DNA from 2 places in the Streptomyces sp. RLA131 genome. Region 1 is predicted to be linked to the other one. Evidence: riboswitches for the same ligand, from Rfam matches in the RefSeq annotation. Region 1 holds a riboswitch; the other holds the start of a gene.

Region 1 (15,177 bases):
ATCGCCTTCGGCTGGCTGGTGCTGTGGCGGCTGATGGCCCGTACGTTCACCGCGGCGACGCCCTTCGACGCCGGCCTCACCGCCGTCCTGCTCTTCACCACCACCAGCCGGGTCATCAGCCCGCAGTACATGATCTGGCTCGTCGGTATGGCCGCCGCCGGGCTGACGGTGCGCGCGAGCGTCATGGCGCTGCCCACGATGCTGATCCTGGTGGCGACCGGGCTCACCTTCTACGAGTTCCCCGCCCACTTCTCCGACGTGGTGGTCAGCAACAGCCTCGGCATCACGCTGCTGGTGGTGCGCAACGGCCTGCTGGTCGCCGCCTCCCTCATGGCCTGCCGCCGCCTGTGGGTGGCCGCCGTCCGCACCGTGCCGCAGGAGGACCACGCCGGGGCCGACGACTCCGCTCAGGACCCCGACAGCCCGGAACCGGACAGCGACCGGCTCCTCACCTGGTGACCCCCGGCCCCTCCCCCGCCCCTCCCGCCCTTGCCGTGCGCCGCGAACAGCCCCAGCACCGCCGCGCACTGCGTCCCCGCGCTCAGCGTGAGCGCGAGGGCGACCCCGGCCAGACCGAGGCCTGACAGCGCGTAGGCCAGGGGCAGTTGGAGGGCCGTGCCGATGACGGTGACGCGGGCCAGGGCGGAGCCGCCGCCGCTGCCCTGGAAGACGCCGCCCAGCGCGATGTAGCAGGCGAGCGGCACCAGGTACCCGGCCAGGCAGCGCAGCAGCAGGGTGCCCTGCGCGGCGACCTGCGCTCCGGCGCCGAAGGCGGCCATCAGGTACGGGGCGGTGACCAGCAGCACCAGCGCCGCCGTGAGGCCCGTGACGCCCCCGGTGAGCACGGCCTGACGGCCGATCGTGGACCGCTCCTCGTGGTGTCCGGCCCCCAGGCGGGTGGCGGTGTGGATGGCGGCGGCCTGCCGGATCGCGTAGAAGGCCATCGTGGCCACGTACATCGCCTTGACCGCGATCCCGTACGCGGCGACCGGGGTGACCCCGAGCCGGGCCACGATCGCCACCATGGCGAGCGAACCCGCCATCCGGACCAGGAAGTCGGCCGACATGGGCAGCCCCGTGCGGGCGGTGCCGCGCAGCGCGGTGAACGTGGGCTCGGCGGGGCGGGCCCCGGCGGCCTCGCGGAGGGTGCGGTTGCGGCGCAGCAGGGCCAGGCCGGCGGCGAGCGCGACGCCGCGCCCGGCGACGGTGGCCAGGGCCGCGCCCCGTACGCCGTAGGCGTGGATCAGGAACGGGTCGAGCGCGAAGACCAGCCCGTTGGCGAGGAACGCCAGCCGCATGGGGGTGCGGGTGTCGCCGGTGCCCTTCAGGATGCCGTCGACCATGTTCTGGGCGAAGAACACGGCGACGCCGGGGAGCGAGACCGCCAGGAAGTCGGCCGTCAGCGCCAGGGCCGGACCCTCCCGGCCGCCCAGCACCAGCCCGGCGACCGGCTCGCGCAGCAGGTATCCGCCGACCGCGACGACCGGGGTGACCAGCGCGCACAGCGCCCAGCCGCCCCGCACCGCCGACCGGACCGCGCCCGCGTCCCTGGCCCCGGCGGCACGCGCGACCAGCACCGTGGTGCCGTACGCGGCCAGCATGATCACGCCGAGCAGCACGTTCTCGATGTTCGTGGCCACCGCGACGGCCGCCACCGCCGCCCCGCCCAGCCGGGCCACCCACAGCATGTCGATGATCCCGGTGACCACCCCGGCGAGCAGCTCCGAGTAGACCGGGTACGCCAGCGCGAGCAACCGCTTGCGGTGTGCCGCCGGCCCCATGGGCCCGTCGTCGTCCGTGATGTCCGCCGTATCCGCTGTATCCGCCGCATCCGCCGCATCCGCGGTGTCCGCCATGTCCGCCCCCTCGTTTCGCGGTATCTCGATTCGAGGTACCGCGATTAGAGGTAACATGAGGTGCGCACCCCGCGCAAGCACGAAGGGAACCGCCGCTGTGCTGGAGCTGACGATTCTCGGCTTCCTCCACGAGGAGCCGCTGCACGGATACGAGCTGCGGGAACGCATCGCCGGACTCAGCGGCCACGTACGCCCGGTGAGCGACGGCGCCCTCTACCCGGCCATCGCCCGGCTGGTGAAGGCGGGCCTGCTCGACGAGCACGCCGAACCCGGCACCGGCGGCGCCACCCGCCGGGTGCTGACCCTCACCCCGGCGGGCCGGGCGCGGCTGCGCGAACGGCTCCGCGACCCCAAGCCCGTCGAGATCACCGACCAGACCCGCTTCAACACCCTGCTGGCCTTCCTCCGCCACCTCGACGACCCTGCCGCCCAGGCCGCCGTCCTCCGGCGCCGCCTGGACTTCCTGCAGACCCCCGCCAGCTTCTTCTACGACGAATCCGGCACGCCGCTACGGGCCGAGGACACCCCCGACCCCTTCCGCCGGGGCATGCTCCGCGTCGCCCGCGCCACCGGCCGGGCCGAACGGGCCTGGCTGACCGAGGCCCTCGCCGAGCTCGGCGGCTGACGCGGCGCCGCGTCACCGCGCGGCACCAGCGCCGCGCCGCGCCGGGTCAGAACCGCCGTGCGGCGGCGATGCGCCCGGCCGGGGTCGGATGCGTACCGAACAGCGCGTGCAGCAGCCGGGGCGGCTCGGGGTCGCCGACGTTGGCGACGGTCAGCCGCCGCTGCATGGCGATGAAGCAGTCCGGGTCGCCGGTGAGTTCGAGGGCGTGGACGTCCGCGCGGCGCTCGACGCGGCGGCTCAGCGCGCACCCGGCGGGCCCGGCCAGCGCGGAGCCGGTGGCCGCCACCGCCGCGAGGAGCCACATCGAGCGCGGGTCGGCGAACCGGGACACCCCGGCGGCGTCCAGGAGCGGCTGCCAGGAGACGACGACGGCCAGCAGAGCGACGCCCGCCGCCGCGCCCACCGCGCCGAGCAGGGTGCCGCGCAGCACGTCCCGGTGCTTGACGTGCCCGAGTTCGTGGGCGACCACCAGCTCGACCTCGCGCGGATCGGCGGTGGCGAGCAGGGTGTCGTAGGCGACGATCCGGCGGGTACGGCCGAAGCCGGAGACATAGGCGTTGAGGGCGGTCGTACGGCGGGAGGCGTCGGCCACCAGCACCTCGCGGACCCGGACCCGGTCGCGTTCGGCGAGGCCGAGCAGGGCGTCCCGCAGGGGGCCGGGCTCCATCGGGGTGAAGCGGTTGAAGAGCGGTTCGAGCAGCACGGGCGCCAGCCAGGACAGTACGAGTGCCGCCAGCGCCGCCACCGGAGCCGCCCACGCCCACCATCGGCTGCTCGTGCCCGCGAGGGCGTAGACCCCGTACAGGGCCCCCAGCACCAGCGGTACGGAGACCAGCAGCCCGCGCACCACGTCCACCGTCCAGCCGCCCCAGCCCTGGGTGACGAGGCCGAAGCGGGCCCTGACGACCCGTACCCGCGCCGCGAACGGCAGCGACAGCAGCGTGCGCAGCACCACCAGCGCCAGGCCGCCGCCGAGGACCCGCAGAGCCCAGTTGTCGCCGGACAACCCGGTCAACCAGGCCCCGGCAGGCGTCAGGCCCAGCCCCAGCAACAGCGCGAGCCCGGCCGCCCGCCCGCCCAGCACGGCCGGCGACTGAGCCCGCCGCAGAGCCCGCCCCCGGGCAACCTCCTCCGGCGTGAAGTCGGCTCCCCCGTCATCCCCGAGGCCCCGCACCCTGTCCGGGTCCGGGTCCGGGTCCACGCCCTGGCCCGGGTCCACGCCCTGGCCCGGGTCCACGCCCTGGCCCGGGTCCGGCTGGGCCGTCGTGCTGTCCTCGGGCGTGGTCATCCCAACTCCCGCTCCATGTAGGCGCGCCAGCGCGCCGTGAAGTCCTTCGTGCCGGTGCCCAGCGTACGGCGCAGCGCCGCGTCGAGGCCGGTGCCGTTGCCGTTGCCGTTGCCGTTGCCGTTGCCGACCGCGCGGTACAGCGCGGTGAGGCGGGCGGTGCCCCAGTGGTCGGCGATGAGGCGGCAGGCGAGCCAGGCGCCCTCGTAGGACTGGGCGAGGCCGTCGGCCGTGGTGGCGAAGTCGGCGTCGGAGGGCAGGGCCCGGGGTATCCGGCCGGCGGCGAGGTCGCGGGCGAGTTCGGGGGCGGCCCGGCGGGGCGTGCGGCCGGTGCCCCGGTAGCCGGTCCAGTCGGCGAAGCCCTCCGAGAGCCAGAGCGGGGTGGCCCCGGTGGTGGCGGCGCGGGTGGCGACATGCGTGGTCTCGTGGGTGAGGACGACCCGCCTGCCGAGCGCCGAGAGTTCGCCGAACGCCTCGGGGTTGACCACCACCCGGTCCGCCGGAACACCTGCCGGGGAGGTCCCGGACGCCCCGGACGCCCGCAGCTCCGCGGTGGTGACGGCGGCGATGCCCTCGTAGGCCGTCGGGGAGGCGTCCAGCAGCGCGGCCATGTCGCGCAGCGAGCCCGGCACTTCCACCACCACGCGGCGTGTCCAGCGCTCGCCCCACACGCCGCTCACGGCCGTCACCGCGCGGTCCACATCGGCCGCGTACGCCTTCAGCGAGGCCTGCGGGGCCCCGACCCCCAGCACCAGGCTGTGCGTGCCCCTGGCGACCCTCAGGGCGCCCTGGTCCCACAGGTTCGCCGGGGTTCCGGTGGCGATCCGCCAGCGGTTGCCGTCGCGGACCAGGCCGAGCGACAGCGCGGAGGTGACGGGCACCGCGTCGTAGCCCCGGAGCCGGTAGCGCAGTTGGACCTTCGCGGTGTCACCGCTGCGCCGGACGAGCCGGTACGACCACGAGGCGAGCGGCATCGCGGCCAGGTTCCGGAACACCCGGCGCTGCGCGGTGCGCCGGGCGGGCGCGACGTCGGCCAGGAAGGCGGTCTCGTCGTGCCCGAGGACGGCCGCCGCGTGCCGGTCGAGCATGGTCTGTACGCCCTCCTGCGCGGGCCGGGCCCCGCACCCGGAGCCGAGCAGCGCGAGGGCCAGCCCCACGGCCGTCAGGACGCGTCTCACGAGGCCGATCGTACGAGGCCGGGGGCCGGCGGGCGCTACGCGGGCCGGGTGACCGCCGAGATCGGCATCATGCCGACCGGGTCGTAGCGCACCCGCGCCCCCGGGTAGGGGGCGTGGACGACCTGTCCGCCGCCGACGTACATGCCGACATGGCTGGCGTCGCCGCGGTAGATGACGAGGTCCCCGGGCCGGGCCTGGGAGAGCGGCACCCGCTGCCCGGCGTGCTGCTGGGCCTGCGAGGTGCGGGGCAGCGCGATGCCGGCGTGCCGGTACGACCAGACCATGAGCCCGGAGCAGTCGAAGGCGCCGGGACCGGCGGAGCCCCACGCGTAGGGGGCGCCGACTGCGGCGCGGACCGCGGCCACCGCGGAGGAGGCGCGGCCGGAGGCGGCGGCCAGGTCGGGCAGGTGCAGGTCCATGGCGCGGCCGGAGCGGGAGGCGCGTTCCTGCAGGCGGGCGGCGAGCCCGGCCCGCTGGTCGGCGGTCAGGGAGTTGACGAGCCGCTGGGCGGTGGCGAGTTTGCTCTGCACGGCCCGTTTGCGTTCGCGCAGGGCCTGCCGCGTACGGTCCAGGTCGTCGAGCTTGCGGATGGCCTCGGTGCGCTTCTGGTCGAGGCCCCGCCGGGCATCGCCGAGTTGCCTCAGCTGTTCGGCCTGGCGGCTGCCGATCCGGTCGAGGGCGGCGGCCTTGTCGAGGTAGTCGTCCGGCTCGGCGGAGAGCATCAGGGCCAGCGTCGGGTCGACGGCACCGTTGCGGTACTGGGCTCCGGCGAGCGTACCGAGCCCCTCCAGCATCCGGTTGACCCGCTGCCGGCCGCGCGCGGCCTCGTCCTGCAGGACGTTGACCTCGCGGCGGAGCCGTTCGGCGCGGGCGTGACCGGCGTTGTAGCGCTCGGTGGCCTGCTCGGCCTGCTCGTAGAGCCGGTCGACCCGGGTGGCGACATCGGCGGAGGTGTCCGCCGGCTGTGCCAGGGCCGTCGTCGTCGGTGCCGCGACGGCCGCCGCCGCGGCGGCGGACAGGACCGTGACGCGGGAGGTGCGGGCGGCGAGGCCCGGATGCGAGGTGCGTCGATGGGATGCCACGGCATCTGACAGTAGTCAGCCGCACACGGGGAGTTCAAAGACCGCGCGTCCACCTGCGGCGCCCGCCCGGTCTCCCGCGCAGGTCACCTGCCGTACCGCGACAGCCCGTCATCACCCGAACGGGCCCCGCGTCGTGCCGGATTCGCCGGATACGTCAGGTACGTCAGATCCGTCGGCTGTGTCAGATCCGGACGCCGAACTGGAACGGCATGTCACTGATCGCCTCGTACCTGACCACCGTGCCGGTGCGCGGCGCGTGCAGCACCATGCCGTTACCCGCGTAGAGGCCGACGTGGTGCTGGTCGCCGTAGAAGATGATCAGGTCGCCCGGCTTGAGCTCACTCATCGTCAGGTGCGTACCGGCGCCGGCCTGGGCCTGCGAGGTCCGGGGTATGGAGACACCGGCCTGGGCGTAGGCCCAGGAGGTGAGGCCGGAGCAGTCGAAGGAGCTGGGGCCGGAGGCGCCGTAGACATACGGGGAGCCGAGCTTGGTCTTCGCGGCGCTCAGGGCCGCGGCGGCACGCTCGGTCGCCGAGGAGTCGCTGCCCAGGCTCACCCGTGAGGAGGCGCGGCTGGCGGCGGCCGCGTCCCGGCTCGCGATGGCGGCGCGCTGCGCGGAGGTGAGGGTGTTGAGGAGCTTTTGCGCCTTCTGGAGCTTGGCCTGGATCTCCTTCTTCTTGTCCGCCAGCACCGTGCGGGTCTCGTCCAGCTCCTGGAGCTTGTCGGCGGCTTCCGCCTTCTGCTGGTCCAGGGCACGCTTCTTGGACGCGATCTGCTTGAGCGCGTCGGCCTGCTTGCTGCTCAGCTGGTCCAGCGTGGAGGCCTTGTCCAAGTAGTCGTCCGGGTCGGCGGACAGCAGCAGCTGCACGGACTCGTCGATGCCGCCGCTGCGGTACTGGGCGCTGGCCAGCGAACCCAGTTCGTCCTGGAGGTCGTTGAGACCGGCCTGCTCGCGGGCCACCTCGTCCTGGATCTCGGAGACCTGCTTCTGCAGCTTCTGCTGCTTCTCCTTGGCGCCGTCGAGCTTCTCGGTCGCCTGCTCGGTCTCGTCGTAGAGCTTGTCGACCTGTGCCTTGACGCTCTTGACGGACTGCTTGGCAGGGGCAGCCTGCGCGGCCTGGGCAGACAGTGCGACGGCTGCCGCGGCGGTCGCGGTGAGTACGGTGACCCGGGTGCGACTGGCCGGCTTGGGACGACGGTGGGACGCCACGGAGGCGAGCTCCTTCTTCCTACAGCCGCCTACCGGCATCCCCGGGAACGTGGTTCCTTCCCCGGCTCCAAAGCGCACACTGGCGCGGCACTTCGGATTCGGCGGGACCCCCGCCACCATCCTGGATGGATGATCGAACTCGCGGAGGTACGAGCCCTGACCTTAGTGACCATCCCGTGATCGGTTCAAATCAAAGTGTGTAAAAACTAAGGCGCAACGCGTTTTCTTTACAAAGATCACACGCCCAGTACCGATCGCCTCACGCTGAGTTGATGTCAGAACCGAATCAGAACCGAATCAGACGCGCGCAAGTCGCTTCAGGAGCAACGTCGAAGCGACCGGACGCGCCCCGGCCTTCGCCACTCCGTCGGCAACCTCACGGTCGGCCGAAACGACCACAACGGGACGACCGGGAGGTTCCGCCCGAACCAGACGCCGGATCAACTCGTCGGCGGTCTCGCCCGCCTTGCTGAACAGCACCCGCACTCCGCGCGGCGGCGCCAGCAGCACCGGCGCGTCCAGATCCGCCCCGTCGAAGACACACGTCATCTCGGCGCCGCTCTGCGCGGCCAGTACCGACAGCCCGCCCAGCAGCCGCAGCCGCTGCTTCTCCAGCGGCAGCGCCGGATACCCGGTCTTGGTGACGTTGTAGCCGTCCACCACCAGATGCGCCTGCGGCAGCGCCAGCAACTGGTCCAGCAGCGCCGGGTCGTTCTCGGACAGGGCGCGCCGCGCGATGTCCTTCGGGCTGAACGAACCCGGCTTGGCCGCGTCCACCGTGTCGGCCGGCAGGATCCCCATGGTGTCGCGCGGCGGCAGCGCCAGCTCGCGCCGCAGCCCGGACGCCGCGTCAAGCACCGTGTCGAGCAGCAGCCGCAGCCGTACGTCCTCCACGCTGCGGCCCTCCCGCACGGCCCTGCGGCCCGCCTCCACCGCCGCCTCCGCCTCCGCGAGCCGGGACTTCAGCCGCCGCGACTCCCCCTCGGCGGCGGCCCGGTCGACGGCTCCGGTCGCGCGGACGTCCTCCAGTTCGTGCTCCACCTTGCGCAGCGCCGCCTCGGCCCGCTTGACGTCGCTGGCCGCACTGCGCAGCTTGCGCTGGAGCGACTCGGACTCCTTACGGGCCGCGTCCAGCTCGGCCCGGGCCCTCAATGCCTCGGTCCTGGACTGCTCCCGTACCGCCGTGAGCTCCTCGCGCAGCTGCGCCAGCTCACGGGCGGCTTCCTCCCCGGCCCGTTCGGCGTGGGCGCGCTGCACCTCCTCGCCGGCCGCCGCGACCAGCTTGGACCAGCCGGTCGGGCGCAGCAGATAGGCCGCCGCCGCCACGTCCAGCGGATCCACCGCGGGCGGCACCGTGCCGGACTCCAGGGCGCCGGCCAGTTCCGGCTGCGCCTCACGGAAGCGGGTCGCGATCCGCTGCCGGAAGGCCGGATCGCTCTCCAGGGCGGTCGCCAGCGCGGTCGCCGCGAACTTCGCCCGCCGGCTGGGGGTGAAACGGGCGTAGGGCCGCAGCTGCGACGGCAGCTCGGCGTGGGTCAGCCCGCCGAACGCGTCGGCCGCCAGGGCCACCACCCGGTGCCGTACGCCCTCCGGGAGGGGACGGTCCAGCGACTCGGCGGGCGGGTCGGAGGCATGCCCGACAACACCACCGTCGAGCTCATCAGCCTGCGGCTCACCGCCGGTCCGGTCCACCCGTCACTCCCGTCCGATCCTCGGCGCCTCCCCGTACGCCATTTCCCGTTCGTAACCATTGTCCCCGCAGGATCAGCCCTGCGCGGACTCCGGCTCCGACACGTCCGGGCGGTCGACCAGCTCGACCTGGTCCACGGCGTTGCACCAGCGGCAGCGCACCGACTCGACGGTCTCGTGCACGACCTCGGTCTCCTCGATCCGCGGCTCACCGGCCAGATCCAGATGCACGAACTCCACGACCTTGCTGGAGCGGGTCACGTCGAACCGGGTCAGATTGCCGCAGAGCGTGCAGCGCCACCGCGTGGTCGCGGTCGGCAGGGGAACCGGCATCGCAGGGACCTCTTTCGTACTGTCCGGAAAGAACCGGCTCTGGTTTCCGGCCACCCTAAGGCCTGGACCGTCCATTGCGCTGCGGCGAGGCACCCTGTGCCCCTTACACCCCTTCCGTCATCATCGGTCCATGGTCATCCCGGTGTACGACAAGAACCCGGTCCGCCGCACACCCGTGGTGACGTACACCCTCATCGGACTGTGCGTACTGGTCTTCCTGGCCGGACCCCCGGCGACCGGGGCCGTGTGCCGGCAGGCCGTCTGGTTCGCCCACTGGGGCGTGATCCCCGACGAGCTCTGGAACGGCCGGCTGCCCGCCGCGCGGCTGACCCTCCCGCACGGCTGCCCCACCCCGGACTTCACCAAGTCACCGGTGCTCTCGGTGCTCACCGCCCTGTTCGTGCACGGCAGTTGGGTGCATCTGCTCGGCAACATGCTTTTTCTGCACGTCTTCGGCGACAACGTCGAGAACCGGATGGGCCGGGCACGCTTCCTGCTCTTCTACCTGGCCGCCGGCTATCTGGCCACCTACGGCTACGCCCTGGCCCACGCCGGCTCGACGCAGACCCTCGTCGGCGCCTCCGGGGCGATCTCCGGGGTGCTCGGGGCGTATCTGTTCCTCTGTCCGCGGGCCCGGGTGACCAGCCTCTTCCCCTTCCTGTTCTTCCTGCCGCTGCGCTTCCCCGCCTGGATGGTGCTCTGTTTCTGGTTCGTCCTGCAGTGGCTGGCGGCCCGGATCAGCCAGCAGGGCCCCGGGGTCGCCTACCTTGCACATGTCATCGGGTTCGTCTTCGGATTCCTGTGCACCTGGGTCTGCTTCCGGCGACCGCATAGGCTTGAGGCCGCCCCGCCGGGCGCACCCTCGGCCACCCAAGGAGATCTTCAGCCGTGATCACCGCGATCGTCCTCATCCAGACCAGCGTCGACCGTATCCCCGAGATCGCGGAGGCCATCGCCGCCCTGGACGGGGTCAGCGAGGTCTACTCCGTGACCGGCACCTACGACCTGGTCGCCATGGTCCGGGTGGCCCGCCACGACGACCTGGCCGACGTCATCCCCGGCCGCATCAGCAAGATCCCCGGCGTCGAGGCCACCGATACCCATGTGGCCTTCCGCACCTACTCCCAGCACGACCTGGAGGCCGCGTTCTCCATCGGCCTGGACGCCTGAGTCAGCCCCGGTCGGGCACGCAACGGCCTTCCTCGGTGCGGTAGTTCCAGGCGGCTCCGTCGCGTACCAGCTCCGCGACGGCCGCCAGGAACCGGTCGACGTGCTCGTCGGGGGTGCCGGCGCCGAAGGAGACCCGGATGGCGTTGAGGGTGGCGTCGCCACCGCAGTCACCGGGCTCGTCGCGGTCGCCGAGCAGCGTACGCACCAGCGGATGGGCGCAGAACAGGCCGTCGCGGACCCCGATGCCATACTCGGCGGAGAGCGCGGCCGCGAAGTGCGAGCTGTTCCAGCCCGCCACCACGAAGGAGATGACGCCGACGCGCGGGGCGTCGTCACCGAAGAGGGAGAGCACCTTCACCTGCGGCACCTCGGCCAGACCGGCCCGCACCCGGGCGACGAGGTCCTGTTCACGGGCGACGAGGTCCTCGAACCCGGCCTCGGTGAGGGCGCGGCACGCGGACGCGATGGCGTAGACGCCGATGACGTTGGGCGAGCCGGCCTCGTGCCGGGCGGCGGTCTCGTGCCACTCGACGTCCACCCGGCCGTCCTCGCCCCGTGCCACCCGGCGCGAGGCACCGCCGCCGGCGAGGTACGGCTCGGCGGCGCGCAGCCAGTCGGCCCGCCCCGCGAGCACGCCCGAACCGAACGGGGCGTAGAGCTTGTGGCCGGAGAAGGCCACCCAGTCCACGTCCAGCTCCGCCACGTCCACCGGGTGGTGCGGGGCCAGTTGGGCGGCGTCCAGGACGATCCGGGCGCCGTGGGCGTGCGCGGCGGCGGCCAGCTCCCGTACCGGCCACAGCTCGCCGGTGACATTGGACGCGCCGGTCACACAGACCAGCGCCGGACGGTCCTGATCGCGGCCGGCCGCCAGCGCCCGGGTCAGGACGGCGACGGCCTCGCCGGGGGTGCGCGGCGCGGGCAGGCAGGTCAGGTCGGTGTCGCGCCAGGGCAGCAGCGCGGCGTGGTGCTCGGTCTCGAAGACGTACACCTGGGTCCCGGCCGGGACGGCGGCGGCCAGCAGGTTCAGCGAGTCCGTCGTCGAGCGGGTGAAGACCACCTGGTCGTCCTCCCGGCAGCCCAGGAACTCCGCCACCGTCCGCCGGCTCTGCTCGAACAGGTCCGTGGACAGCTGCGACAGGTACCCGGCCCCCCGGTGCACGCTGCCGTAGTACGGCGCGTAGGCGGCGACGTCGTCCCAGACCCGCTGGAGGGCGGGGGCGCTGGCGGCGTAGTCGAGGGCCGCGTACGTCACCTCGCCGCCGGTCACCAGCGGTACGAGGACATCGCGGCCGAGCACGGGCAGCGGGGTGCGGACGGACTGGTTCACGGGAGCAGACATGACAGAACTCCTGGGGGCGGCAGAGCGTGAGCGAGCAGGGAAGTGCCCTCGGCGCGGCCGCGACAGGCACGGACAGAGCGACGGGAGGGCAGGGAAAGCCGAAAACCGGGCCTCGGGCCCTATCGCATTCGCTTGCTCATCAGAAGAACTCCCGGATCCGCGCTTGCCGTGAGCCTCGCTGCTCACGGCCTGGTCATCACCCGGGGCACCCCGCCGCAGAAGGAGGGTTGCCGGACAGCGAGCCGGGGCTTGTGCGCTGTCACTCGTGACCTGCCGAAAATCATGCCACACGCGCTCCGCCGCGCAAGCGCCGGTCCGTATCGCGGACACCACGCTCCCCGTTCGCCGGACCGGCCGCGGAATCGCCCGGCCGGCGAACGGGGACAAGCGCGGCCACGGCACCGGCCGCGCCTTGGTACTGCCTGCGCCTTGGTACTGCCTGCGCCCTGGTACCGGCTGCGCCCTGGTACCGGCCGCCCCCTGGTACCGGCTACGCCTTGGTCGCCGCCGCCCAGCGCTCCAGCGTGCCCGCGGCCGAGCCGGAGTCGATCGACTCGGCGGCGCGGGTCATCGCGCGGCCGATCTGCTCGGTCAGCGTGCCCTCGCCCGGCTCGAACGCGACCAGCGCCGCAGCCGAGTTGAGCAGCACCGCGTCCCGTACCGGCCCCGGCTCACCGGCGAGGACCCGGCGGGCCACCTCCGCGTTGTACGAGGCGTCGGCGCCGCGCAGCGCCTCGACCGGCACCAGCTCGATGCCCACGTCACGTGGGTCGAAGGGCACCTGCGTGACGGCGCCGTCCCGCACCGTCCACACCTGGGAGGTGGCGGTCGTGGTCAGCTCGTCCAGCCCGTCGTCGCCGCGGAAGACCAGCGCCGAGGAACCCCGCTTGGCCAGTACGCCGGCCATGAGCCCGGCCATCCGGGTGTCGAAGCAGCCGATCGCGGAGGCCGTCACCCGGGCCGGGTTGGTGAGCGGGCCGAGGATGTTGAACGAGGTCGGCACGCCCAGGTCCCGCCGGACCTTGCCCACGAACCGCATGGCGGGGTGGAACTTGGCCGCGAAGCAGAAGGTGATGCCGGTCTCCTCGACGATCTCGGCGACCCGCTGCGGTGACAGCTCCAGGTTGATCCCCAGCCGCTCCAGTACGTCGGAGGATCCGCTCGCCGAGGACGCCGCCCGGTTGCCGTGCTTGACCACCCGGACCCCGGCGCCCGCGATGACGATCGCCGACATCGTGGAGATGTTGACCGTCTTGGCGCGGTCGCCGCCGGTGCCGACGATGTCGACGGCCGGTCCGGGGATCAGCAGCGGCTCGGCGTGCGCGTACATCGCCTCGACGAGGCCGAGCACCTCCTCGACCGTCTCGCCCTTGGCGCGCAGCGCCACCATGAAGCCGGCGATCTGCGCGTCGCTCGCCTCACCGTTCATGATCCGGTTCATCGCCCACGCGGTGTCGGCGGCGGTCAGGTCCTGCCCGGACAACAACGCGCTCAACAGGTCGGGCCAGCTCATGAACCGCTCCTCGCTCCCAGTGACGGACGTCTGCGAAGCCTATCGGCGCCGGGGCACGGCAAAGGGCCCCGTCCAACCCACGGACGAGGCCCTTCCCGGTGGCACAGCGCTACGGAGTCAGTGGTGGCCGTCGCCGCTCATGATCTCCTTGTACTCCTCGCCGGTCGGCTTCGGGATCTGCGTGTCCCTGCCGTACAGGCTGTGGGACAGCTTCGACCGGAGCTTCGCGATCCGTCCGGCCTTGCGCTCGACACCGTTCTCGTCGACCTCGGGCCCGATCTCCAGCGGCCGCGGCTGGTCGTGCTGCGTGAGCGTGTACAGCGCGCCCTGCGGCAGGGGCTCGTGGATCTCGATGAACTCACCGTGCGGCAGCCGCTTGATGATGCCGGTCTCGCGGCCGTGCAGCACCTTGTCGTGGTCCCGTCGCTGCAGGCCCAGCGCGATCCGCTTGGTGGCGATGAAGACCAGCACCGGCAGCACGAACACACCGATCCGGACGATCCACGTGATCGTGTTGATCGACAGGTGGAAGCGGGTGGCGAACAGGTCGTTGCCACCGCCGACCATCAGGATGATGTAGACGCTTATCCACGCGGCACCGATGCCGGTACGGACCGGCTTGTTGCGCGGGCGGTCCAGCAGGTGGTGCTCCCGCTTGTCGCCGGTGGCCCAGGACTCGATGAACGGCCAGGCGCCCAGGAAGGCCAGCACCACCGGGAAGACGATCAGCGGGATGAAGACACCCAACTGGAGCGTGTGGCCCCAGGCGTTGATCTCCCAGCTCGGCATGACACGGATCAGGCCCTCGGCGAAGCCCATGTACCAGTCGGGCTGCGCGTCGGTCGACACCTGGTCGGGACGGTACGGCCCGTAGGACCAGACCGGGTTGATCGACACCAGGGCCGCCATGGCCGTGATGACGCCGAAGACCAGGAAGAAGAAGCCGCCGGCCTTCGCCATGTACACCGGCAGCAGCGGCATGCCGACCACGTTGTTGTTGGTGCGGCCGGGCCCGGGGAACTGGGTGTGCTTGTGGTAGAAGACCAGGATCAGGTGGGCCACCAGCAGGCCCAGCATGATGCCCGGGATCAGCAGCACGTGGATCGTGTAGAACCGCGGGATGACGTCGTGGCCGGGGAACTCGCCGCCGAAGAGGAAGAACGAGATGTACGTGCCCACGATCGGCGCGGACAGCACCGCGCCCTCCATGAAGCGGATACCGGTACCCGACAGCAGGTCGTCGGGGAGCGAGTAGCCCAGGAAGCCGTCGAAGAAGCCCAGGAACAGCAGCAGGAAGCCGAAGAGCCAGTTGATCTCGCGCGGCTTGCGGAAGGCGCCGGTGAAGAAGACGCGCATCATGTGCACGAACATGCCGGAGACGAAGACCAGCGCGGCCCAGTGGTGGACCTGACGCATCAGCAGGCCGCCGCGCACGTCGAAGCTGATGTGCAGCGTCGAGGCGTAGGCGTCGGACATCCGGATGCCCTGCAGCGGCGCGTACACGCCGTCGTAGGTCACCTCGGACATGCTCGGGTGGAAGAACAGCGTCAGATAGACACCCGTGAGGATGACGATGATGAAGCTGTAGAGGCAGATCTCACCGAGCATGAAGGACCAGTGGTCCGGGAAGATCTTGCGCATGTTGGCCTTGGCCAGGCTGTAGATGCCCAGCCGGCCGTCGGCCCAGTCGGCGACCCGCTCGCCCGCGGGCGCCTTGCCGCGCGGCTGCGAGCTGTCGTTCGGAGAGGTCACAGTAGCCATCAGCCACGCTCCCAGAAGCTCGGGCCCACGGGCTCCGCGAAGTCGCCGAGCGCTTCGAGGTACCCCTCGTCGTTCACGCTGATCCGCAGCTGCGGCAGGGCGTGGCCGGCCGGGCCGAAGATCACCCGTGCGCCGT
Region 2 (15,177 bases), 5.5 Mb from region 1:
GTGGGTGACTCCACCTTGGCCAGGCCGACCACCACGACCAGTGCGACGGCCAGCAGGCCGAGGCTGGACAGCGCCGTCCGGCCGCTGGGCGGTTCGGCGTGCCGGTCGGCGTCGATCGGCTCCCCGGCCCGGTCGACGGGCAGGAAGTAGTCGCGGTGACGCACCGTCTGGGTGAGCACGAACACCCCGTACAGCACCAGCGAGGCCACCGCGGCGAAGACCAGCTGGCCGGAGGAGAACCGGGGGCCCGGTGAGCTGGTGGTGAAGCTCGGCAGGACCAGGGTGAGGGTGGCCAGCGTGGTGACGGTGGCGAAGGCGGCACCGGTGCCCTCGCTGTTGAACACCGCGACCCGGTGCCGCAGCGAGCCGACCAGCAGGCAGACGCCGAGGATCCCGTTGCAGGTGATCATCACCGCGGCGAAGACGGTGTCCCGGGCCAGGGTGCTGTTCTTCTCGCTGCCGTCCGCCATCAGCGTGACGATCAGTGCCACCTCGATGACGGTCACGGCGACCGCCAGCACCAGCGAGCCCAGCGGCTCGCCCACCCGGTGCGCGACGACCTCGGCGTGGTGCACGGCCGCGAGCACCGCCCCGGCCAGGAAGAAGGCCACCACCACGACCACGGCGACGGGCGGCTCGCGCCCCCAGGTTCCCGCCAGCACCGGCAGAGCCGCCAGGGGCACGATGGTGCTCCACCGGGAGGCCCAGCCCCGCACGCGTTCGACGACCATGCCGTGATCCTCACAGAGCCCGGCCGCGCCCGCCTCCCCGGTCAGCCGGCCCCGGCCGCTCAGCGGCGGTGCCACTCCTCGGCCAGGAGCTGGTAGGAGCGGACCCGGTCGGCGTGGTCGTGGGTGATGGTGGTGATCAGCAACTCGTCGGCCCCGGTGGCCTCCTGGAGCTGTTCGAGCCGGTCGGCGACCTGGCCGGGTGAGCCGACGAACTGGGTGTCGAGGCGGTCGTCGACCAGGGCGCGGTCGGCGTCGCTCCAGGTGTGGGCGCGGGCCTGTTCGGGGGTGGGGAAGGCGATGGCGCCCTCGGCGGTACGGATGCTGCGGACCCACAGGCCGTAACCGGTGGCCAGTTCCCGGGCGGTGGCGGCGTCCTCGGCGACGACGACATCGGCGGAGACGCTCAGGTACGGCTTGTGGAGCTCCTCCGACGGCTGGAACGCGGCGCGGTATCCCTCCGCGGCCTCCAGTACGGTGGCCGGGCTGACGTGGTAGTTCGCCGCGAAACGCAGGCCGTTTCGCCCGGCGACGTCGGCGCTGACCCCGCCGCTGCTGCCGAGGATCCACACCTCCAGTTCGGCGCCCTCGCCGGGGACGACATGCGCTTCGGTGCCGTTCTCGTCGCGGTAGTCGCCGCGCAGCAAGGCCAGGATGTCGTCGATCTGTTCGCCGTACTCCTGGGCCTCGGCGTTCGGCTGGCGGAGCATCCGCTGCTGGAGGGCCACCCGGGGCGAGCCGAGCAGATGTTCGAAGGAGAACCGCGGCGGGATCAGCAGTCCGTTGGGGGCCCGCCCGTCGACGACGGGGGTCGTGGTCGGCGGGGGTGGTCCGGCGTCCTTGGGGGGACGGCCGGCCGACCGGCCGAGGCCGAGGTCGAGCCGTCCGGGGTGCAGGGCGTCGATCAGGCCGAACTCCTCGACGGTGGACAGGGCGGTGCGGTGGCCGAGTTGCACCGCACCGGAGCCGATCCGGATCGTGGAGGTCGCCGAGGCCGTCAGGGCCAGCAGCACGGCGGGCGAGGTCCCGGCGACGCCGGGGTTGAGGTGGTGTTCGGCGAACCAGTAGCGGGCGTAGCCGAAGTGTTCGGTCCGCTGCGCGAGGTCGATGGTGTTGCGCAGTGCCTCGGGCGCGGTGGAGCCGGAGGAGATCGGGACGAGGTCGAGGACCCCGAGAGGTATACCGGACATGATCGGGGCTCCTCAGGCGTCGGTGCGCACGGACACGGGACCGGGCCCGGATACGGACCCGTCAGCGGGCTCAGCGGTAGGACCGGCGAGGGCCGGGGCCCAGGGGAACGGCGGGTCGGGGATCTCCCGCCGCAGTACGGGCGCGATGTCGGACTGGAAGAGTTCGAGCGCGGCGCGGTGCTGACCGTCGGTGAGACCGCCCGCGTCGGCGTGCAGGTGCAGCACGCTGTGCCCGAACTGCTCGTGGTAGCGGTGCACCTTCTCGATCACCTGCTCGGGGCTGCCGATCAGCGCCGAGCTGCGCTCGACGAAGTCCTCCAGGGTCGCGAACACCGGCTCGACGCCCAGCCGTTTCTGGAAGCCGAGATGGCCCTCGAAGACCGGCCGGTAGTCGGCGATCGCCTGCTGCGAGGTGCGGGCGGCGTAGTAGCCGGCCGTGCCCGCGCCGACCACGGCCCGGGCCGGGTCGTGTCCGTAGTGCGCCCAGCGCTCCCGGTAGTGGCGGATCAGTTCGGCGTACGGGCCTATCGGATGGGTGACGTTGGCGGAGAAGAGCGGGTCGCCGTAGCGGGCGGCCAGGTCGACCGACTCACGGCTGGTCGCGCTGCCGTGCCAGACCCGGATGGGCTGCTGGAGGGGCCTGGGCCACACCTCGGCGCCGTCCAGGGCGGGGCGGAAGCGCGGTTCGGCGGTGACGGTGTCCTGCCGCCAGATCCGGCGGAAGAGTTCGTAGCTCTCGGCGTTGCGGTCCCACTGGTCCTCGGGGGTGACGTGGAACAACTCGCGCTGGGCGGTGCCGTTGCCCTTGCCGATGATCAGGTCGAGGCGGCCCGCGGACAGGTGGTCCAGGGTCGCGTAGTCCTCGTAGGCGCGTACCGGGTCGAGCAGGCTGAGCGTCGTGACGGCGGTGAACAGCCGGATCCGCGAGGTGAGGGCGGCGATGTGGCTGAGCACGACCGGCGGCGAGGAGGAGATGAAGGGCCGTTCGTGACGCTCTCCGACTCCGAAGCCGTCGAAGCCCAGTTCCTCGGCGAGCAGGGCGTTGCCGATCACCTCACGGAAGCGTTCCGTGGTCGGTTTCAGGACGCCGGTCACCGGGTCCGGGGCGTGCACGATCAGGGTGATGGCCAGGAACTTCACGATGCCGCCCGCCGCTCGGCCGGTTCCGCGCCGCCCACGGCGGGGAGGGCCAGGCCGAGGTGGTCGCGCAGGGTGGTGCCGGTGTACTCGCGCCGGTACACGCCCCGCTCCTGCAGCAGCGGGACCACGGTGTCGGCGAACGTGTCCAGGCCGCCGGGGGTGATGTGCGGGACGAGGATGAATCCGTCGGACGCGTCGGCCTGTACGAAGGAGTTGATGGTCTCGGCGACGGTGGCCGGCGAGCCGACGAAGGACTGCCGGGCGCTGGTGGCGATGACCAGCTCACGGATCGACAGCTTCTCGGCCTCGGCGCGCTCACGCCACTCGCGGGCGGTGGCCAGCGGGTCCCGGTACATCCGTACGCTGGCCCGTCCCCGGGCGATCGTGTGCTCCCCGAGGTCCGGATCGATGTCGGGCAGCGGCCCGTCGGGGTCGTAGCCGGACAGGTCGCGGTTCCACAGCTGTTCGAGGAACTTGATCGCGGTCTGGCCGCTGACCTGCTGCCGCCGTACCTCGTGGGCCAGTTCCCGTGCCTCGGCGTCGGTGTCGCCGAGCACGAAGGTCGCCGCCGGGAGGATCAGCAGCTGGTCGTGGCTACGGCCGTGGCGGGCGAGGCGGCCCTTGACGTCGGCGTAGAACTCCCGGCCCGCGTCCAGGGTGCTGTACCGGCTGAAGATCGCGTCCGCGCCGGCCGCCGCGAACTCGCGTCCCTCGTCGGAGTCGCCCGCCTGGAAGATCACCGGGCGGCCCTGCGGGCTGCGCGGGACGTTGAACTGGCCGGCGATGTCGAAGTGCCGGCCCTGGTGGACGAACGCGCCGGCCCGCGCGTCGCGCAGGAAGGTGCCGGACTCCTTGTCGGCCACGATCTCGTCGCCGTGCCACGAGTCGAACAGCTCCTCGGCGGTCCGCAGGAACTCCTGCGCCCGCGAGTAGCGGTCCTGCTGCGGGAGGAAGCCGCCCCGGCGGAAGTTCTCGCCGGTGAAGGCGTCCCAGGAGGTGACGACGTTCCAGGCGGCGCGGCCGCCGGAGAGGTGGTCCAGGCTGGCGAACTGGCGGGCCACCTCGTACGGCTCGTTGAAGGTGGAGTTGATGGTGCCGGTCAGGCCGAGGTGTTCGGTGACGGCGGCCAGCGCGGACAGCACGGTGAAGGTGTCGGGCCGGCCCACCACGTCCAGGTCGTAGATCCGGCCGCCCTGTTCGCGCAGCCGCAGGCCCTCGGCGAGGAACAGGAAGTCGAACTTGGCGCGTTCGGCGGTCCGCGCGAAGTGCGCGAAGGAGCTGAACTCGACGTGGCTGCCCGCCTCGGGGTCGCTCCACACGGTGGTGTTGTTGACGCCGGGGAAGTGGGCCGCGAGATGGATCTGCTTCAGGGGCTTGCTCATGGTCGGAAGATCCCTCCGGCTCAGACGGTGGCGTAGCGGTTGGCGGGGCGGGCGAGTCCGAGCAGCCCGCGCAGGGTGTCGGCCTCGTACGCGTGCCGGAAGGCGTCGCGGCGCCGGAGTTCGGGCACCAGGCCCCGGGTGACGGCCTCCAGGTCGCGGCCGATGGCGCCGGGGCGCAGCCGGAAGCCGGTGAGTCCGGCCCGCTGCCAGTCCAGGAGGAGGTCGGCCAGTTGCCCGGGGGTGCCGGTGAACACCTTCGCGTCGCTGGTGTACGGGTGGCCCGCGAGGCCGTCCAGGCGTGCCTTGCGGTCCGCCGCCGCGCCGGGTTCGTCGTCGAGGAACACCACGAGGTCGCCGAAGATGTGCACGGTTTCGTCCGCCCGGCCGGCCTCGGCCTGCGCGGCGCGGATCTCGGCGACGACGGCACGGGCCTGGTCGCTGTCGTGGGGGGTCACATAGCCGATGTCGGCCGACCGGCCGATCAGCCGGTACGGAACGCTCGCGTGCCCCAGCGCGCTGACCGGCGGCTGGCCCTGGGGCGGCCGGGGGGTGATCGAGGGGCCCTTGACGCTGAAGTGCCGGCCCTCGAAGTCGATGTAGTGCAGCTTGTCGCGGTCAACGAAGCGCCCGGTGGCGGCCTCGCGGATCTCCGCGTCGTCCTCCCAGCTGTCCCACAGGCGGCGTACCACCTCGATGTGGTCGGCGGCCTCGTCGAACAGCTCGGCGATCAGCTCCTGTACGACCGGGTCCGTCAGGGCCGCCGCGTTCTGGAAGGCCTCGGCCGGCAACTGCGGCAGCGTACGGCGGCCCAGGTGCGCCGCCTCGTGCCGGCGGGACGACACCTGGACCCGCAGGCCGGCGCGGCCGGTGCTGACGTAGTCCAGGGTGGCGATCGCCTTGGAGATGTGGAACGGCTCGGTGTGGGTGGCGACGACGGTCGGTACCAGTCCGATGTGGCGGGTCAGCGGTGCGACGCGGGCGGCGATGAGCACCGCGTCCAGCCGTCCGCGGACCTCGTCGGTGCGCCCGTCGGGTTCGGTGGGCCGGGAGGACTGGAGCCCGAAGGCGTCCTCGAAGGTGACGAAGTCCAGCAGTCCGCGCTCGGCCTCGGTGACCAGGTCGGTCCAGTAGCCGGCCGTGAGCAGGTCCTGGGGGCGGGCCTCGGGCTCCCGCCAGGCGGCCGGGTGCCAGCCGGCCCCGTCGAGGGCGACCGCGAGATGCAGCGGCGCGGGCGGGGACGCGGGTGAGGAGGGGGAATCCGTTGAAGCGGGGGAAGGGGGTGCTGCGGACATGAAGGGGGCTGCCTTCCTGATCGACCGTACGTGAACGCCGGACCGTGAACAGGAGGGTCCGGCGGCGGGGAACAGGTCAGGAACAACAGAGCGCGCCGGCGACGCGCTGGAGGTCGATGTGGTGCCGGGAGTACAGGTGGACGCAGCCGCGCGGGGCGAGAACGGTGACGACGAAGCGGCTCGGCACGGGTCGCACCACCATCACCTCCACCCCTCCGGCTCGGCGGGCCCGGGGGCCGCACCGGCATCGCGCTTGCGGGCCCCGTACGGACCCGCCCGGTCGTCACCTGGAGCACCCCGCCGCGTAGGAGGGTTGCCGGTCAGCAAGCCAGGGCTTGACGCTGACGCTCGTAACCTGCCGGGAACGCTACGCGAGGCCGCAGCACCGCGCAATCCCCGGAAGATCAAGCTCGCACTGTGACCTCAAACACCGGGAGGACGGCGTCTATTCCGCGGGCCGTGTGACAGGTACGGCCTTCTTGACGGCCTGCCGGGGCGCACTCACACTGTTGGCGACGGTCACGATTGTCAGCGCTCACCGGGCAGTTCGGGCCCGGTCGGTCATCGGCCCCGGCCCGCTGACAGGCAACCCTTCCACCGCGACGGGGTGCCCCGGGTGACGACCGGGTCCCGCCGGTGCGGCGGGGCAAGTGCGGTCTCGTGATGCGCGAGGCCTCGACGGTGACGGGACCGGCGGAGATGCCCAGGACGGCCAGCACCCGCGCAAGCGCCCGCCGGGCCACCCGGCGGGTCTCTGCGAGCCGTGCCTGCTTCCTGACCAGGCGCCGTCACATCGATCTGCTGCGGCTCCGCAGCGCATGCGGTCCGACCGCCTGACCCGGTCCGGCCCCGTCCTGTCCTGACCCGCGTCCTGCCGGGTCGTCCGGGCCGCCACGGCAGTCCCGGGTCCAGGCGCGGCGAACCCCGCGCCCCGGACCCCCTCCGGAGCTCCACCACCCCCAGGGAGAGCCATGTCCGAGACAACTCTGCGCAGTTCGGTTCCGGCGGCGTGTCGCGACCTCCGCCCCGGCCGGCCCGTCCACGCCCCGCACTCACCGGCCCGCGTCGGCCAGCGCTTCCGCAACCGGATCGGCGCGAACCTCGGCGGGGGCTTCTACCCCGCCCCGCACCGCTACCTGGTGTACCTCTCCCCCGGCTGCCCGCTCTCGCTGCGTGTCTCCGTCACCCTGGACCTGCTCGGTCTGCGGGACTCGGTCGGCACCACGGCGCTGCCCTTCCCGGACCGCGCCGGTGGCGACCCGCTCGCGCCGCTGCGGGCGGCGTACGAGACCACCTGGCACCACTACAGCGGTCCGCTGACCGTGCCCGCGCTGAGCGACCGGTGGAGCGGACGGATCGTCAGCAACCACACACCGGACATCCTCCGGGACCTCGCGACCTGCTTCGGCGACCCGGACGCGGGCGGCCCCCGGCTGCGTCCGCGGGCCCTGGCCGCGGACATCGACGCCATCCGCGAACTCCTGGACGAGGACATCACCCAGGCCGCCCAGCGGGCCGGCGCGGCGCCGGCCGCGCACCGCACGGGGGAGGCGGCGGAGACGCTGCTGACGGCACTGGAGCTGCTGGACCGGCAGCTGGCCGCCGGACCGTATCTGCTGGGCGACGCCCTGACCGCGGCGGACGTGGACCTGTGGGTGACGCTCGTCCACCTCGAAACCGTGCACCGGCTCCACCTGGACGCCGACGCGGTCCACCGTATCGGCGCGTACGACCGGCTGTGGGCCTACGTACGGCGGCTGCGCGCGCACCCGGCCTTCGGCGGCAACCTCTGTCCGGAGCACATGGCGCGGCTGCACCGCGCGACCTGCCGGGGCCCGGAGTCCTCGGGCGCCGCCGTCGCGCTCCCCGGGGTACTGGGGGCGGGCCGGGGTTGAGGGCTGTCCCGTAATCCCCGGCCGCGAACTCCGGCAATGGCCGGCCGGCCACCGCACACCCCCACCCACCTGACCACGTCCGGCAGGCGTCAGCCGTCGCCCGCCCAGGCGGCGGACACACCCCTCCGGCTCCGAACACGACCTACCACCCACTACAGAACCTACGCGCGGGGCAGCGGGTGGGCGGCCAGGTCGTGCAGGATCTTGACGCGCAGCGGGTCGGTCGGGGGCAGGCCCAGGTCGTCGGTGATGGCCAGGGCCTGCCGGCGGGCGCGGTGGGCGGCGCTGTCGTCGGCGGCGTCCTCGTAGGCGTCGGCGAGGTAGGCCAGTCCGGCGGCCTCGCTGTGGACGTCGCCGGTCGTACGGAAGAGCCGGAGCGCCTCCTCGTAGCAGTGCACGGCCTCGGTGTGCTCGCCGAGCCGGCGGTGGATGTAGCCCAGGCTGTCCCAGGTGTGGGCCTCGCTGCTGAAGCTGCCGGTCAGCCGGGCCAGCTCCAGGGCCTGCTGACAGTACGTCAGAGCCTGGCGGTGGGAGCCGAGCTGGGAGTTGAACCAGCCCAGGTGGTTGAGTGCGGCGGACTGGCCGCCGCGGTCGTCGGCGGCCCGGTAGTGGCGCAGGCTCTCGTGGGCGTGGGCGAGTGCCTGCCGGGGGCGACCCTGGGCGCCGGCCAGCCGGCCCAGGTGCTGGTGGACCCGGGCCTGGCCGGCGTGGCCGCCGGCCGCCGCGAACAGGTCGAGGGCGCGCAGATAGTGGACGCGGGCCTCGTCGGGGCGTTCGAGCCGGTCGTGGGCGACGCCGAGGCCCCGGTGGGCACCGGCCTGACCGGCGGTGTCGCCGTCCCGTTCGGCGGCGGCCAGGGCGATGGTGTGGGTCTCGGCAAGGACCTGCCAGTGCCCCTGGAGGTCCAGGAACGTCGACATGGCGGCGGCCAGCTGCCAGGCGTGGCTGCGGGATTCCTTCGCCGCCCGTTCCACGGCGGCCGTCAGTATCCGGTGTTCGGCGCGGAACCAGGCCAACGCCGCCTCGTGGTCGTCGGGTTGTTCCGTGACGGCGCCCGGGTCGGCGGCCGGGTAGGCGATCAGGTCCAGCCTGCCGGTCAGCAGCGCGTCCGCGTTGCGGGCGGTGGACAGGTAGTGGCCGAGCATGCGGCGGGTGGCGGCTCGCCGGTCCTGGTCGCTGTCGTGGGCGGCGACCAGTTCGGCGGCGTACTCGCGCAGCAGGTCGTGGAAGCCGTAGCGGCCGGGGGCGTGTTCGGTCAGCAGGTGGCCGCGCAGGAGTTCGCCGAGCAGTTTGCGGGCGCGGGGTACCGGCACGCCGGCCAGTGACGCGGCGGCCGGCAGTCCCGCGTCGGGCCCGGGGTGCAGGCCGAGGAGCCGGAACATCCGGGCCGCCTCCGGGCTGAGCGCGCGGTATGACCAGGAGAACACCGCCCGTATCTGGGTGCTCGGGTCGCCGCCGTCCAGGGCGTCCAAACGGCTGCCCGCCTCCCGCAGTTCGCGGGTGAGCGCGGCGAGCGGGATCCGGGGCTGCGCGGCGGCCTGCGCGGCCACGATCGCCAGCGCCAGCGGAAGCCCCGCGCACAGTGCGACGATCTCCTGCACGGCTCCGGGCTCGGCGGCCACCCGGTCGGGGCCGAGCCGCGCGGCCAGCAGGTCCCGGGACGCCTCGTGACCGAGAAGGTCGACGGACAGCAGATGGGCGCCCTCGGTCACGGACAGGCTGGTCAGCAGGTTGCGGCTGGTCACCAGGGCGGCGCAGCCGGGGGCTCCGGGCAGCAGCGGACGGACCTGTTCGGCGTCGCGGGCGTTGTCGAGCACCACCAGCACCCGGCGTCCGGCCAGCAGGCTGCGGTACAGGGCGGCCTGGGCCTCCGGATCGGCCGGGATACGGGCCGACGGCACCCCGAAGGCGTCCAGGAAGCCCCGCACCGCCGCCTCGGGACGGGTCACCGCGCCGCCGGTGTCGAAGCCGCGCAGGTTGACGTACAACTGGCCGTCCGGGAAGTGGTCCTGGGTCTGTCGGGCCCAGTGCACGGCCAGGGCGGTCTTGCCCACGCCCGCCGTCCCGGACACCGCCGAGATGACCACGGCCGCCGGCTGGCCGCCCGTCCGGCTGAGGACGGCCGGGGCGAGGAGTTCCTCCAGCCGGCGGATCTCCTCCGCACGGCCGGTGAACCCCATGACGCCCATGGGGAGTTGGGCGGGAACCGCGGTGGGCCAGGGCGCCGGGGTCCGGACCGGTGCCGACGCCTGGACAGGCGCCTGGACAGGCGCCTGGGCCTGGTCCTGGATCTGGGCCTGGTCCTGGATCCAGGCCCGGGCCTGGATCTGGGCCCGGATCTCGGCCGGGGCGGGTCCGGGCGGTGTCGCCCGACGGGTCGTGGCGGCCGGTGCGGCCGGGTCGCTGCGCAGGATCTCCTGATGGGCCCGGCGCAGGGCCGTCCCGGGATCGGCGCCCAGTTCCTCCGCCAGCCGGCGCCTGAGGGCCTCGTACGCGTTGAGCGCCTCGGCGCCGCGACCGGCCGCGTACAGCGCCCGCATCAGGGCCTCGGTCAGCGGCTCGGCCAGGGGGTACTCGCCCAGCAGATCCGTCAGCGGCCCGATCACCACGCCGGTACCGCCCAGCCGCAGTTCGGCACGGGCCCAGTCCACGGCCGCGTCCACATGCTGCCGCCGCCACGCCTCGCGCACCCCGTCCGGCCACTGGCCGCCGAGTCCGGCCAGCGGGGCGTCGCGCCACAGGCTCAGCGCGTCGCGCAGCAGCGACACCCGTAGGTCGTCGGGGACCCCCGTCTGCCTTGCCCGGTCGACCAGTTGCCGGAACCGGTGCACATCGACCTGGTCGGCGCGGGCCTGCAGGACGTATCCGCCGGAGCGCCGCAGCAGGCTCACCGGATCGGGCCCGGCGGCGGCCGCCAGCGCGCAGCTGCGCCGGATCCGGGCGACATGGGCGTGCAGTGCGCGCCGGGCCCCGTCCGGCGGGGCGGTGCCCCAGACCCGCTCGATCACCACGTCGACCGGGACGGGCCGGCCCGCGTCCACCGCCAGCGCGGCCAGGACCATCCGGCGCTGCGGTGGTCCGATCTCCACCGGCCGGTCCCCCACCGCCAGTTCCACCGGTCCCAGTAATCGCACGTCAACCATCGCGTTCGCCCCCGAACTGCATCCACCGGCCTGGTCGCGCCCCCGCACGTGGCGGGCGACAGCCTATCGGCAAGCTCCTCACCCACACAGGAGCGCGAGGCTGAATACGCATCGGGCCCGCAACGGGGACGGCCCGGCGACGGGGGGCGGCATCTGTGACGCAGGCATTGCAGGACGCGGGAGGACGCGGTGTGCTGGACGGGGCCTTCGGGCTGCTGGACGCGGTGGAGCAGGCCGGGGAGGCCGGGCTGACGAGACTGGCGGCCGACTGCGGGCTGCCCAAGACGACGGCGTACCGGCTGCTGGAGCAGCTGGTCACGCTGGGCGCGCTCGAACGGTGCGCGACGGGCTACCGGACGGGGCCGCGGCTGTTCCGGCTCGGCCATGCCTGGGAGCCGCATCCGCGGCTGCGCGACGCCGCCCGGGGGCCGGTCCGGCGGCTGGCCGAGGCGACCGGCGCGACCGTGGCGCTCGGCGTGCTGCGCGAGGGCCGGACGCTTGTCCTGAACTGGACGCCTGGCGACCCCGGGGCCCCGACGCCGCTGGGCGACCAGATCAGCTGGCCCTGGTACACCGCCGCCGGCAAGGTGCTGGTGGCGGGGATGCCGCCCGATTTCCCGCTCGGCTCCGTGCCCGCGTCGTGGCGGCGCGAGGCCGCGGACATCCGGGACCGCGGCGCCGCGTTCGAGCGCGAGGAGCTGATCGAGGGCGTGAGCTGCGTCGCGGTCCCGGTGTTCGGTGGTCAGGGCGGGGCGGTGCGCTCGGGGACTCCGGTGGCGGCGCTGTGTCTGCTGACCGACCCGGCGCACCGCCTGGACCGGCTGGCCGACGCCGCCCGGCTCGGGGCACGGGCGATCACCACGCGGTTGCGCGCCCGGTGAGCCGGACCGGCGGACCGGCGGACCGGCGGACCGGCGGACCGGCCGGCCCGGGAAGGGCCGGCCGGCCGTAGGTCAGGTCAGGCCGGTCAGGTCAGGTCAGGTCACATCGCGTCACGGTGTGAGGGTCCACTTCTCGATGTAGCCGGTGTCCAGTGCGGCCAGGTCCCGGACCCGCAGCTTCCAGGTGCCTTCGAGCGTCTCCGCGGAGGCGTTGACGGTGAAGGTCTGGTCCACGTTGTCCGCCGAGCCGCCGCTGCGGTTCAGCAGGGAGTAGACGGTGCCGCCGGGGCCGACCAGGTCGACGGTGAGGTCACCGCGCCAGGTGTGGACGATCTTCACATAGACCTGGGTGACGGCCGAGGCGTTGCCCGAACGGCCGGTGACGGTGATCGGTGACTCGACCGCCGCTCCCACGTCGGGGATGTCGACCCGGGTGGCGTTCGCGTAGACGTACGCCACGGTCCAGGTGAAGTCGGTGGAGGCGGTGTCGCCGGTGCTGTCGGTGACGGTCAGCGTGACGTCGCTGCTGCCGGTGGTCGTCGGGGCGCCGGAGATCAGGCCGGTCGCGGTGTCGACGGCCAGTCCGTCGGGCAGCCCGGTGGCCTGGTAGTCCAGCGTGGCACCGGCGTTGCTGGTGGTCGCGTCGATCTGTACGGAGACCGCCTGGCCGACCCCGCTGATCTGGTCGCCCGGCGGGATCAGGTCGATGCCGTCGACGATGCGGCGGCCGACGTTGATCGCGGCCCAGGTGTCGGCGACGGTGACGTACGTCGGGCTGTAGGCGCCGAACAGGTCGGCGGCGGCCTGCAGGGTCGCGACCCGGGCCCCGGCGTAGTCGGTGGTGGAGGTCATGTAGGTGGTCAGCGCGCGGTACCAGATCGCGGCCGCGTCGGCGGCGCCGATACCGGGGACCGCGACACCGTCGTAGGTGGGGCTGTCGTAGGCCACGCCGTTGATGGTCTTGGCCCCGCTGCCCTCGGCGAGCAGGTAGAAGAAGTGGTTGGCCGGGCCGGAGGAGTAGTGCACATCGACGCTGCCCAGCGAGGACGACCAGTAGTCCTTGGAACTGCCGTCCCTGGAGGGCTTGTCCATGTAGCGCAACGGCGTGCCGTCGCCGTTGATGTCGATCTCCTCGCCGATGAGGTAGTCGGGGGTGTCGGCGTCGAGGTTCGCGGAGAACTCCACCATGGTGCCGAAGATGTCCGAGGTGGCCTCGTTGAGACCGCCGGACTCCCCGGAGTAGTTGAGGCCGGCGGTGGCGCTGGTGACGCCGTGGGTCATCTCGTGTCCGGCCACGTCGATCGCGGTGAGCGGGTGGGTGTTGCCGGAGCCGTCGCCGTAGGTCATGCAGCCGCAGGTGTCGCTCCAGTAGGCGTTGACGTAGCCGCTGCCGTAGTGGGTGCGGCTGTAGCGGCCGTCGCCGTCGTTGAAGATGCCGTTCCGGCCGAAGGTGTTCTTGTAGTAGTCCCAGGTGGCGGCGGCGCCGAACTGGGCGTCGACGGCGGCCGACTGGCGGTTGGTGACCGTGCCGTCACCCCAGATGTCGTCGGCGTCGGTGAACAGGGTGCCGGTTCCCGACGAGGTGCCGTTGTTGAGGTCGGTGGTGTAGTGGCCGCCCCGGGTGCCGTCCAGGAGCTGGTACGTGGTGCCGGACAGCGTGGTGCCCAGGGGGACGGTGCCGACGAAGGCGCCGGTGCCGGTGCCGGTGCGGACGCCCTCGGAACGGGAGAGTTCCTTGCCGGAGGCCGCGTCGGTGACGACATGCAGTTCACTGGGGGTGCCGTCCGCCTGGACCCCGTCGACCACCGTCTCCCAGGCCAGGGCGGGCTTGCCGGTGGCCGCCCAGACCACCAGCCGTGGGTCGCCCGAGACCTGCGTCTTCCGGTCCACGGACGCGGCCGCGGCGACGGCCTTCCGCGCCGCGCGGGAGGCCGTGAGCCCGGGTTGTGTGCCGGGCAGCGAGAGCGTGGCGTCGGTGGCCTCGGAGACCGTACGGCGGCCGGCGGCGCTGTGGACGACCAGGTCGCCGCCGAGCACCGGCAGCCCTGCGTAGGTGCGTTCGTAGCGGGTGTGCACGGTGCCGTCGGCGTCCTTGGACACGTCCTTGACGACGAGTTTCTCCTTGGCTCCCAAACCGAGCGTCCTGGCGGTGTCGCCGGTGGCGGCGGTGGCCTTCCTCAGCAGGGCCGCGCGGGCGGCCGGTGACAGCTTCGCCGGGGCCGCCCCGGCCCGGGGAGTGGCGACGATCCGCTGACCGCTGCGGTCGTGGCCGGCCGCGAGGGCCGGACCGGCCGGGAGGCCGGAGCCGAGCAGCGCGCCCGCGGCGATCAGGACGGACACCGCGGTCCGGCCGCGGAACGGCAGGGTACGTAAGCGTGACGAGCGCGAGAGACGTGACAAGGGTTCTCCTCCTACGGGTCGGCCGAAGGTGGCCGTGAGGCCCGCCGACGGGGTATGCCGAACGGGTCGGGGCTCGCGGGACCGGGGACAGCGCTGTCCAGGCGCGGCCGGCGAGCCGGAGGGGAGGGTCATGTGCGGGCGACGCGGGATGTGCGTGCCGAGGAGAGCGTGCCACCGGACCTCAAGTTTTGTCATGACAGCGCCAACCGTTGTCCGAAAACGATCAGCGACCCCGGCCACCCACGACAACACGGCGGCCCGGCACCGCGGCCCTCACGCCTTCGGGAACGAAACAGGGGCGGCCGGCGCGACCCCGCGCACCGACCGCCCCTTCACGGGACTCTCCCCCACGGCGAACCCCGTGGTCCATGACGACGCCCAGGGCGTCAGAACGCGAAGACCACACCCGTGTCACTGCGGTGCAGCAGGCAGGAGTTGCCGAAGGTGTGACTGAACGTCACCCGCCGGCCCTCCCACACACCGTCCGCCGTGATCGTGACCGGATCCCAGATCCGGGTGCAGGGCGTACCCGCCCCGTCGGCCACCAGCAGGTCGAAGTCCCCTCCCACGGCCCGCAGTTCGGCGCACGCGTCGGCCGGCGCCGGATGGTCGCCGAACGGCGACGGACTGCACCGGAGCGTGACCGCCCGCTGCACGGTGACCGTCGCCGGATCCCCGCCCTTCCCGACGGACAGCACCAGCGCCGACGGCGCGTACAGGCTGTCCCCGCCGTCCACCCGGGCCACCGCCGGCGCGGCGGCCACCCCGACCGTCCCCATCGCCGCCACTGCCACCAGACACGCCCCCATCCGACCGAACCGCATAGCGACCGTCCCTTCGCTCTCGAATCCGAATATCGAACACAGCGGAGTCTTCTGCACCGACCTCGATTCCGTCACCTCGCGACGCGACTTTCAGTCATCGGTTGTTCACACTGTGTACTACCCGATACATACGCATTTCTGATGATCTGATGGCCCGAATGAAAGGAATCAGTCACCAGCGAGGCGCGTGAAGAGGTACACACACAGCCGGCACATCGCTTTCACATCGGCCGGAAAGGATCACCCCTCGCACCTCGATCCGTTTATCGGACGTCAATCTCACATCGTGGACAGGAACCGAG

What was found. A riboswitch is a leader RNA that binds a small molecule or an ion and turns the genes downstream of it on or off. The one in region 1 is predicted to bind S-adenosylmethionine.
Region 2: it holds a riboswitch for S-adenosylmethionine, as region 1 does, so the genes downstream of both, RWE79_RS35995 (glutathione S-transferase C-terminal domain-containing protein) here and RWE79_RS11185 (aminotransferase class V-fold PLP-dependent enzyme) in region 1, are expected to answer to the same signal.

The regions. Positions count from the first base shown of each region.
Region 1 is NZ_JBWDOQ010000002.1:2,232,898-2,248,074, forward strand. Features, by position in the region: gene RWE79_RS11130 (glycosyltransferase 87 family protein) at 1-459, shown strand, start outside; gene RWE79_RS11135 (MATE family efflux transporter) at 408-1,781, opposite strand; gene RWE79_RS11140 (PadR family transcriptional regulator) at 1,954-2,481, shown strand; gene RWE79_RS11145 (M48 family metalloprotease) at 2,528-3,769, opposite strand; gene RWE79_RS11150 (hypothetical protein) at 3,766-4,944, opposite strand; gene RWE79_RS11155 (C40 family peptidase) at 4,980-6,026, opposite strand; gene RWE79_RS11160 (C40 family peptidase) at 6,208-7,236, opposite strand; gene RWE79_RS11165 (NYN domain-containing protein) at 7,534-8,928, opposite strand; gene RWE79_RS11170 (hypothetical protein) at 9,001-9,258, opposite strand; gene RWE79_RS11175 (rhomboid family intramembrane serine protease) at 9,389-10,150, shown strand; gene RWE79_RS11180 (Lrp/AsnC family transcriptional regulator) at 10,147-10,428, shown strand; gene RWE79_RS11185 (aminotransferase class V-fold PLP-dependent enzyme) at 10,430-11,767, opposite strand; SAM riboswitch class IV at 11,922-12,038, opposite strand; gene trpD (anthranilate phosphoribosyltransferase) at 12,258-13,280, opposite strand; gene qcrB (cytochrome bc1 complex cytochrome b subunit) at 13,398-15,041, opposite strand; gene qcrA (cytochrome bc1 complex Rieske iron-sulfur subunit) at 15,041-15,177, opposite strand, start outside.
Region 2 is NZ_JBWDOQ010000002.1:7,744,952-7,760,128, reverse strand. Features, by position in the region: gene RWE79_RS36025 (calcium:cation antiporter) at 1-731, opposite strand, end outside; gene RWE79_RS36020 (LLM class flavin-dependent oxidoreductase) at 791-1,918, opposite strand; gene RWE79_RS36015 (LLM class flavin-dependent oxidoreductase) at 1,931-3,058, opposite strand; gene RWE79_RS36010 (NtaA/DmoA family FMN-dependent monooxygenase) at 3,055-4,440, opposite strand; gene RWE79_RS36005 (LLM class flavin-dependent oxidoreductase) at 4,461-5,732, opposite strand; gene RWE79_RS36000 (putative leader peptide) at 5,809-5,934, opposite strand; SAM riboswitch class IV at 5,977-6,088, opposite strand; SAM riboswitch class IV at 6,250-6,391, shown strand; gene RWE79_RS35995 (glutathione S-transferase C-terminal domain-containing protein) at 6,704-7,627, shown strand; gene RWE79_RS35990 (AfsR/SARP family transcriptional regulator) at 7,789-10,770, opposite strand; gene RWE79_RS35985 (IclR family transcriptional regulator) at 10,926-11,651, shown strand; gene RWE79_RS35980 (M4 family metallopeptidase) at 11,763-14,051, opposite strand; gene RWE79_RS35975 (subtilase-type protease inhibitor) at 14,438-14,875, opposite strand.